One region of the Klebsiella sp. KE9456 genome, then DNA from elsewhere that is predicted to be linked to it. Evidence: predicted binding sites of a transcription regulator. Region 1 holds the regulator's gene; the other holds the start of a gene.
The links. Region 1 encodes ArgR, which controls arginine synthesis, uptake and breakdown. Its sites were predicted from a motif close to ANTGAATAAAAATACANT; they were not measured.
Positions count from the first base shown of each region.

Region 2: argA (amino-acid N-acetyltransferase) is a predicted target of ArgR. The motif match lies at 1,783-1,800, and genes of this name have one in related genera.

Region 1 covers NZ_JBDYQK010000021.1:27,244-31,462, reverse strand. Annotated here, with positions in the region: gene degS (outer membrane-stress sensor serine endopeptidase DegS) at 1-789, shown strand, start outside; gene mdh (malate dehydrogenase) at 1,069-2,007, opposite strand; gene argR (transcriptional regulator ArgR) at 2,419-2,889, shown strand; gene yhcN (peroxide/acid stress response protein YhcN) at 3,244-3,507, shown strand; gene yhcN-B (DUF1471 family stress response protein YhcN-B) at 3,610-3,876, shown strand; gene ABK821_RS19535 (barstar family protein) at 3,927-4,202, opposite strand.
Region 2 covers NZ_JBDYQK010000001.1:254,137-258,355, reverse strand. Annotated here, with positions in the region: gene cobD (threonine-phosphate decarboxylase CobD) at 1-359, opposite strand, end outside; gene amiC (N-acetylmuramoyl-L-alanine amidase AmiC) at 377-1,630, opposite strand; gene argA (amino-acid N-acetyltransferase) at 1,833-3,164, shown strand; gene recD (exodeoxyribonuclease V subunit alpha) at 3,357-4,219, opposite strand, start outside.

The DNA of each region.
Region 1 (4,219 bases):
AAGCACGTTATTAACGATGCGGACCAGATTATCGTCGCATTGCAGGATGGTCGGGTTTTTGAAGCGCTCCTGGTCGGTTCCGACTCCCTTACCGATCTGGCGGTGTTAAAAATCAACGCCAGCGGTGGCCTGCCTGTCATCCCGATTAACCCAAAACGTGTGCCGCATATTGGTGACGTCGTGCTGGCGATTGGTAACCCGTACAACCTCGGGCAGACCATTACCCAGGGAATTATCAGCGCCACCGGTCGTATCGGCCTCAACCCCACCGGACGGCAGAACTTCCTGCAGACCGACGCGTCAATCAACCACGGTAACTCCGGCGGCGCGCTGGTGAATTCGCTGGGCGAACTGATGGGGATCAACACCCTTTCATTTGATAAAAGTAACGATGGCGAAACGCCGGAGGGGATCGGTTTTGCCATTCCTTTTCAACTGGCAACCAAGATTATGGATAAGCTGATCCGTGATGGTCGCGTCATCCGTGGCTACATAGGTATCAGTGGTCGAGAGATTGCGCCACTGCATACGCAAGGTGGCGGCAGTCTCGATCAGATCCAGGGGATCGTGGTGAACAGCGTCGCACCGGATGGGCCAGCCGCCCTGGCGGGGATCCGCGCCAACGACGTGATTATCTCGGTTAACAATAAGCCTGCCGTTTCGGCGCTGGAAACCATGGATCAGGTGGCGGAGATTCGCCCGGGATCGGAAATTCCGGTGATCATTATGCGTGACGATAAAAAAATCACCCTGCATGTCATCGTACAGGAATATCCGGCAACAAATTAACAAGCTCGCCCGGACAAGGGAACGCTTTTAGTCAGCAAATTTAGCCCTGACCGGGGATCTGACCAGAAACCCGGTTACGGTCATCAGCGACCACCACACAGGCCACGCGATCTGATGTTCCCGCGGCATCATTCATGCAAACATCCCGGAGCGACTTTTGCCATAGCTCTCGCTCTCGCTGGCGCCTGCCAGTCAAAAGACAGATTTGCAGTCATTAAGGAGCCAGAGAAGCGCGTAAAAAGCCGGAGCGCAGGCCCCGGCTTCCCTTTTCGTTAAACGCTATTTGTTCACGAAATCCTCGCCGAGGGCGATATCTTTCTTCAGCGTGTCCAACATACCTTCCAGAGCATGTTGTTCAAACGCGCTGAGTTTACCGATGGGCCGCCGCTCTTCTACACCATTTTTACCTAACAGCAGCGGCTGTGAGAAAAAGCGGGCATATTGACCATCGCCCTCAACGTAAGCGCATTCCACCACCCCTTGTTCGCCCTGCAGGGCCCGCACCAAAGAGAGGCCAAATCGCGCGGCGGCCTGGCCCATAGACAGCGTTGCTGAACCGCCGCCAGCTTTTGCCTCAACAACTTCAGTGCCTGCATTCTGAATGCGTTTGGTTAAATCCACCACTTCCTGCTCGCTAAAGCTCACGCCCGCAATTTGTGACAATAAAGGCAGAATCGTCACCCCTGAGTGGCCGCCAATAACCGGTACGTCTATCGCCGTTGAAGATTTATCTTTCAGTTCGGCAACAAAAGTATTAGAACGAATAATATCCAGCGTGGTGACGCCAAACAGCTTGTTCTTGTCATAAATACCGGCTTTCTTTAGCACTTCCGCCGCGATCGCCACGGTTGTATTGACTGGATTGGTAATAACGCCAATGCAGGCTTGTGGGCAGGTTTTGGCAATCTGTAGCACCAGATTCTTCACAATACCGGCATTGACATTAAATAAATCTGAACGATCCATGCCGGGCTTACGCGCCACGCCTGCGGATATCAGCACCACATCGGCGCCTTCCAGCGCTGGCGTCGCGTCTTCACCGGAAAAACCTTTGATTTTTACATCGGTAGGGATATGACTAAGATCCACCGCCACGCCCGGCGTGACCGGAGCGATGTCGTACAACGAGAGTTTTGAACCTGAAGGCAGTTGGGTCTTAAGTAGTAGGGCAAGCGCCTGGCCAATTCCACCAGCTGCGCCGAGGACTGCAACTTTCATCCTAAACTCCTTATTATGGTTAATATCGTCTTTCGTTACTCCGTGGCCGGGACCTTAATTCACGAGATGAATAATTACAATAATTATGGTTGAAGAATGCGTCGTTGCGCGTAGCAATGCAGCAACATTGCGTTTCTCCCTGGGGCCGATCATCCAGCAAAGCGTAGTACCGGAACGACTACTGGTTACAATACACCCAGCGTGTTCAACAGAACAATATCATTTAATAACATTTTATTTACTTTTCCCGCAATTTGCGCACCGTGACGAAGGCATGTTCCTGATTAGTTTTTTTTGCTAAAATATGCCCCCTTCATAATATTTTTTACGCTTCTCCCCTGCGGATTATTTGCATAAAAATGCATGCTTATGCATAATAAGACGGTTTTTACCACCATAATTGGGTGACTTATGCGAATTTCGGCAAAACAAGAAGAACTGGTTAAAGCGTTTAAAGCGCTGCTAAAAGAAGAAAAATTCAGCTCTCAAGGTGAAATCGTACAAGCATTACAAGAAGAAGGTTTCGATAATATCAACCAATCGAAAGTCTCACGTATGCTGACGAAATTTGGCGCGGTACGTACGCGTAATGCAAAAATGGAAATGGTTTATTGCCTGCCTGCCGAGCTTGGTGTGCCGACCACCTCCAGCCCGTTGAAAAATCTGGTGCTGGACATCGACTATAACGATTCAGTCGTGGTCATCCGTACCAGCCCTGGCGCGGCACAGCTGATCGCCCGCCTTCTGGACTCCCTTGGCAAGGCTGAAGGTATCCTTGGCAGTATCGCCGGAGATGACACCATCTTTACCACACCGGCCAGGGGTTTTTCCGTTAAAGAGCTGCATGACGCCATTCTCGTCCTGTTTGAGCAGGAACTCTAAACGACGTCCCTCTGGTTAGCGCCAGGGGGATGCCTTTCAAAAAATTATCATTTCTTTAACATTTCGTGTGTTTTTTCGCCTCTATACATTCCTTTACCTAATGGTTCAGTCTAAAACGCACAAAAGATCAAATCCATATATCATAATGATTTAATTGAATATATCAGGCAATAACGGCCAAACGATGATATTTGTAATTCTTATACGTTATAAGAAAGATACTTCTTTGTAATCATTATCGATAGAAATAATTAGCACGGTATTAATATTTTCAGTTATTAGTGTATACTTGATTTTGTGATAGGGGTCACGAAACAAAAGCCCCTGACAAAAAGATTCGACGAGGTCAATATCATGAAAATCAAAACCACTGTAGCAGTACTGAGTATCCTCTCTGTCCTCTCTTTTGGTGCTTTCGCCGCTGATGTTATCAACGGCGAACAGGCTCAAGGCCGGCAGGCCATCGGTACCGTTTCCGTTAGCGCAGTCAGTTCCTCTCCGATGGACATGCGCGAAATGCTGAACCAGAAAGCGCAAGAAAAAGGGGCTTCTTCTTATCGCATTATCGAAGCGCACGCTGGTGACCAGTGGCACGCCACGGCTGAACTTTATCAATAAGATTTAATGAGAGTTGATAATTAACTGAATACAGAATCTCTTCAGCGGCCAGGTTGATCGCAACCTCCTGCCGCTGCAATGACTAAGGTTGGAGAAAAGATCATGAAAAGCGCAATGATTATCGCATCCCTGGGACTGGCATCCGTTCTCTCTTTCGGCGCGAATGCGGCAGTCAACCAAGTGAACGCAGAGCAGGCACAAAATCTGCAGTCCATGGGTACCGTCTCTATTTCTCAGGTAGGCAGCGCCCCGATGGATATGCGTCAACAACTGGCGGCTAAGGCCGAGAAAGAAGGCGCCAGCAGCTACCGTATTATTGAAGCCCGTACTGGCGATAGCTGGCACGCAACGGCTGAGTTGTACAAATAAACCCTCGTCGTCTTATCCGACGACTTGCCCCTGCTCTGTCAGGGGCCTTTTTATGCCTGACGCAGATTAAAACGCAGCGCGCCTTCCAGCTCTTCTTCCGCTTCATCAAACAGCAAAATTAATGCGCCAAATCGCCGACGCTGATTATCGTTTAAATGAATAAACTGAATCTCCAGCGGTACTGGCAGCAACCCGCCGGTCACCGCGTCCCACAGAGAATCAAGGTTATTCACTTTCTCACGTTCTAAAGCAAAGGTACGCGAAAACTGGCGATAAAAATCCTGCTGCTCGATTATGCCATCAAAGTCAAAGGTATAAGTCATCATCACACGCATCCTGTCCA
Region 2 (4,219 bases), on a different contig from region 1:
CAGTCGATCGATTGCAGCGCCCGGCGATACTCGGCAAAGCCGGGGGTAATGATCATCGCCTGACGCGGCTTCAGCCCCTGAACGAGGGTGAAAATAGCTTCGGTTTCCCCATTTCCGGCGAGGATCCATGACGCGGATATCCGGTGATGCTCCGCCAGCGCGAGGTGCAACTGCTGATACTCAACGTCGGGATAACGTTCGGCACAATCCATATTGTCGATGATGGCGCGCTTTAAACGTTCCGGCATCCCCAGCGGATTAATATTGGCGCTAAAATCCAATAACTGTTGCGCAGAGATCCCCAATAGCGCGGCGGCCTCGCGAATATTGCCGCCATGCGCGCTCTTCAGTAGAGCCATATCCCCTTCCTGTCGTATTACCCTCGCCGTGCCAGCGTGGCGCCGTCGGCGAAGTAGGCTTTAATCCCTGCCAGAATCGACTCGGCAACTTGCTGCTGGAATTTCGCCGTTTTCAATTTACGCTCTTCTTCGACGTTGCTGATAAACGCGGTTTCCACCAGAATTGAGGGAATATCCGGCGCTTTCAGCACCGCGAAGCCCGCCTGCTCAACCCGGTTCTTATGCAGATTATTAATATGGCCCATCTTTTCCAGCACTGCCTTACCAAACTTCAGGCTGTCGGCAATGGTCAGCGACTGCACCATATCAAACATGGTGTGATCGACGTAACGATCGCCGCTTTTACTTACGCCGCCAATCAGGTCCGAGGCGTTCTGAGTTTGCGCCAGATATTTGGCTGCGGCACTGGTGGCGCCTTTCGTCGACAGGGCAAAGACCGAAGATCCGCTGGGCTGACGACTGGTAAACGCATCGGCGTGAATAGAGACGAACAGGTCAGCGCGCTGCTTCTGCGCCTTAGCGACGCGAACCTTCAGCGGAATGAAGACATCCTCATTGCGGGTCATATAGACCTTCATATTGCCCTCTTTCTCGATCAGCGCGCGTAGCCGTCGGGCAATCTTTAGCACCACGTCTTTCTCGCGAGTACGATATTTCCCTATTGCGCCAGGATCTTCGCCGCCATGACCGGGGTCGAGCATAATAACAATTGGCCGATCGCGCCCGGCTTTACCCGGTTTCGGGCCGCTTTCCGCTGGTGGGATCTGACGTTGAAGATCGCCATTGTTGTAATCTTCAAGCAGCGCCAGCAGCGGATCCTGCACATTGGTGGCATTGGCGGGGTAGAGATCCATCACCAGACGCTCTTTAAACCCGGCAACCGGCGCAAGGGCGAACAGCTGTGGTTTCACATCCTGTTTTAACTCGAATACCATGCGTACGGTTTGCGGATCGAACTGCCCGACGCGGGCGGACTGAATATAAGGATCGTCGCGGCGAATCTGCCCTCCCATGTCTTTGAGCACTGAATTGAGATGAACCCCTTCCAGATCCACAACCAGACGCTCGGGATTACTGAGCGTAAACTGCCGATATTTCAGGATATGGCTGGACTCCACCGTGATGCGCGTGTAGGTCGATGATGGCCAGACGCGCACAGCCACCACCCGCGCTGTCGCAGCCAAACCAACCGGACTCACACTCATCAACCACATGGCGCCTGCCCCTTGTAAAAAACGGCGGCGGCTTAATCCTGACTTGTATCCCGACATGCCACTCCCAAGCAACAAAAACAAACAGATTGACCGGAAACTTTAACGAAAGGCGTATAACCTGTCATCTATAAAAGGGTAAACAATCTTTGACAACCGGGTTCTGTTTTCTCCGATTCAGCAATAAATTGGGGCTTGCGTTTGCCAATAAAACGGAATAAAAATACAGTAATTACGAATAATCATGCATTGAGGTTGTGTAATGGTGAAGGAACGTCGCACCGAACTGGTAGAGGGATTCCGCCATTCTGTTCCCTATATTAACGCCCATCGGGGTAAAACGTTTGTCATCATGCTGGGCGGAGAAGCCATTGAGCATGACAATTTCTCCAGTATAGTCAATGACATTGGCCTGCTTCACAGTCTGGGAATTCGCCTGGTGGTGGTGTATGGCGCACGCCCGCAAATTGATGCCAACCTGGCGGAGCATCACCACGAGCCGGTTTACCACAAACAAACCCGAGTGACTGATACCAAAACTCTCGAACTGGTTAAGCAGGCCGCAGGTATGCTGCAACTGGAAATTACCGCCCGCCTGTCAATGAGCCTCAACAACACGCCGTTGCAGGGGGCCCACATCAACGTGGTCAGCGGCAACTTCCTGATCGCGCAACCGTTAGGCGTCGATGACGGCGTGGATTACTGCCACAGCGGGCGCATTCGGCGTATTGATGAAGAAGCCATTCACCGCCAGCTTGATAACGGCGCGATTGTCCTGATGGGCCCGGTTGCGGTTTCTGTTACCGGCGAAAGTTTTAACCTGACCTCTGAAGAGATTGCCACCCAACTGGCGATTAAGCTGAAAGCCGAAAAAATGATCGGTTTTTGTTCTTCTCAGGGGGTCTACGACCAGAATGGCGATATCGTCTCCGAACTGTTCCCCAACGAAGCTCAGGCGCGAGTGGAGGAAATGGAAGCAAACGCAGACTATAGCTCCGGTACGGTTCGTTTCCTGCGCGGTGCGGTGAAAGCCTGCCGCAGCGGCGTACGTCGTTGCCATCTGATTAGCTACCAGGAAAACGGCTCGCTGTTGCAGGAGCTGTTCTCTCGTGACGGTATCGGCACCCAGATAGTGATGGAGAGCGCCGAGCAGATCCGCCGCGCGACGATTAACGATATCGGCGGGATCCTTGAGTTGATTAGCCCGCTTGAACAGCAGGGTATCCTGGTGCGTCGCTCGCGCGAACAGCTGGAGATGGAAATCGACAAATTCACCATTATTCAGCGCGATAACACCACCATCGCCTGCGCTGCGCTGTACCCGTTCCCGGAAGAGAAGATTGGCGAGATGGCCTGTGTGGCTGTGCATCCGGATTATCGTAGTTCATCGCGCGGTGAAGTGTTGCTTGAGCGTATTGCCGCCCAGGCGAAACAAATGGGCCTGAGCAAGCTGTTTGTGCTAACGACCCGCAGCATCCACTGGTTCCAGGAGCGTGGCTTTACCCCGGTGGACGTCGAGTTGCTGCCGGAGAGCAAAAAAAAGATGTACAACTACCAACGCCGTTCTAAAGTGCTGATGGCTGATCTGACCTGATTCTCCTCCTGCGTCCCGTCATAACGGCGTATGCACGGTAAACGCCGCTCCCCGGAAACGCCTGTGTGACCGGGGATAATTGCGGTAATTTTTTATCATCTGAAAATGATGGTGACACTGATTTTGCCCTGCCGATGGTCTCGTGTGCCATGCCCTGAAAGACATACAACGGATCCGCCAGCGTGTATACATTTACTTCCCGGCGAAAATATCCGCCAGACCGCTGCGCCGTTCAGTACGCGCGACGATTGCCTGGGTAAGCACCTGCTCATCGGCATATATCGACAACCGCTGTTTCGCGCGGGTAATGGCGGTATAAACCAGTTCACGGGTCACCAGCGGCACGCTACGGGAAGGTAGAATCAGCGCCGCATGATCGAACTCTGACCCTTGCGATTTATGCACCGTCATCGCCCAGGCGGTATCGTGTTCCGGCAGGCGGCCAGGATGGACCGACTTAATGCGACCATCAGGCATCGGGAACCAGACTCGCAGCCCATCGCCTCTTTCCAGGGCGATACCGATATCCCCGTTAAACAGCCCCAGCGCGCTGTCGTTACGGGAGATCATCACCGGACGTCCTTCATACCAGCGGGAATATCGTGGCAGAGCGATGGCCCGCTGACGGTTGAGCATCTGCTCCAGCTGTTCATTCACCCCGCTAACGCCATAGGGGCCATCGCGCAGAGCGCACAGCAACTGGAATTCAGTAAATGCGGCAATCACCTCTTCTGGCCCGGCCCGCTCGCGTAGCCGTTGCAGGAAGCGACTATAGCCCGCCTGCGCCTGAATAAGCATGGATTCATACTCTTCCGTGGTGCTAAGTGGGTACAAAGCAATATCATCAAATGGCTGGCGCAGGATTGCTCTGACTGCGCCCCGCTCGCCGCGGTTAACCGCGTAAGCCAGTTGCCCGATGCCGGAATGACGACCAAAACGGTAGCTTTTTTGCAGCAGACACAGGCTGTCGCGCAACGCTCCAGCCACCTCGCCTTCGCCCGCAGGGACCGGCTGACCGGTTAAGCGGGCAAGCTGCGCCGCCCGCTCCGGTGTAT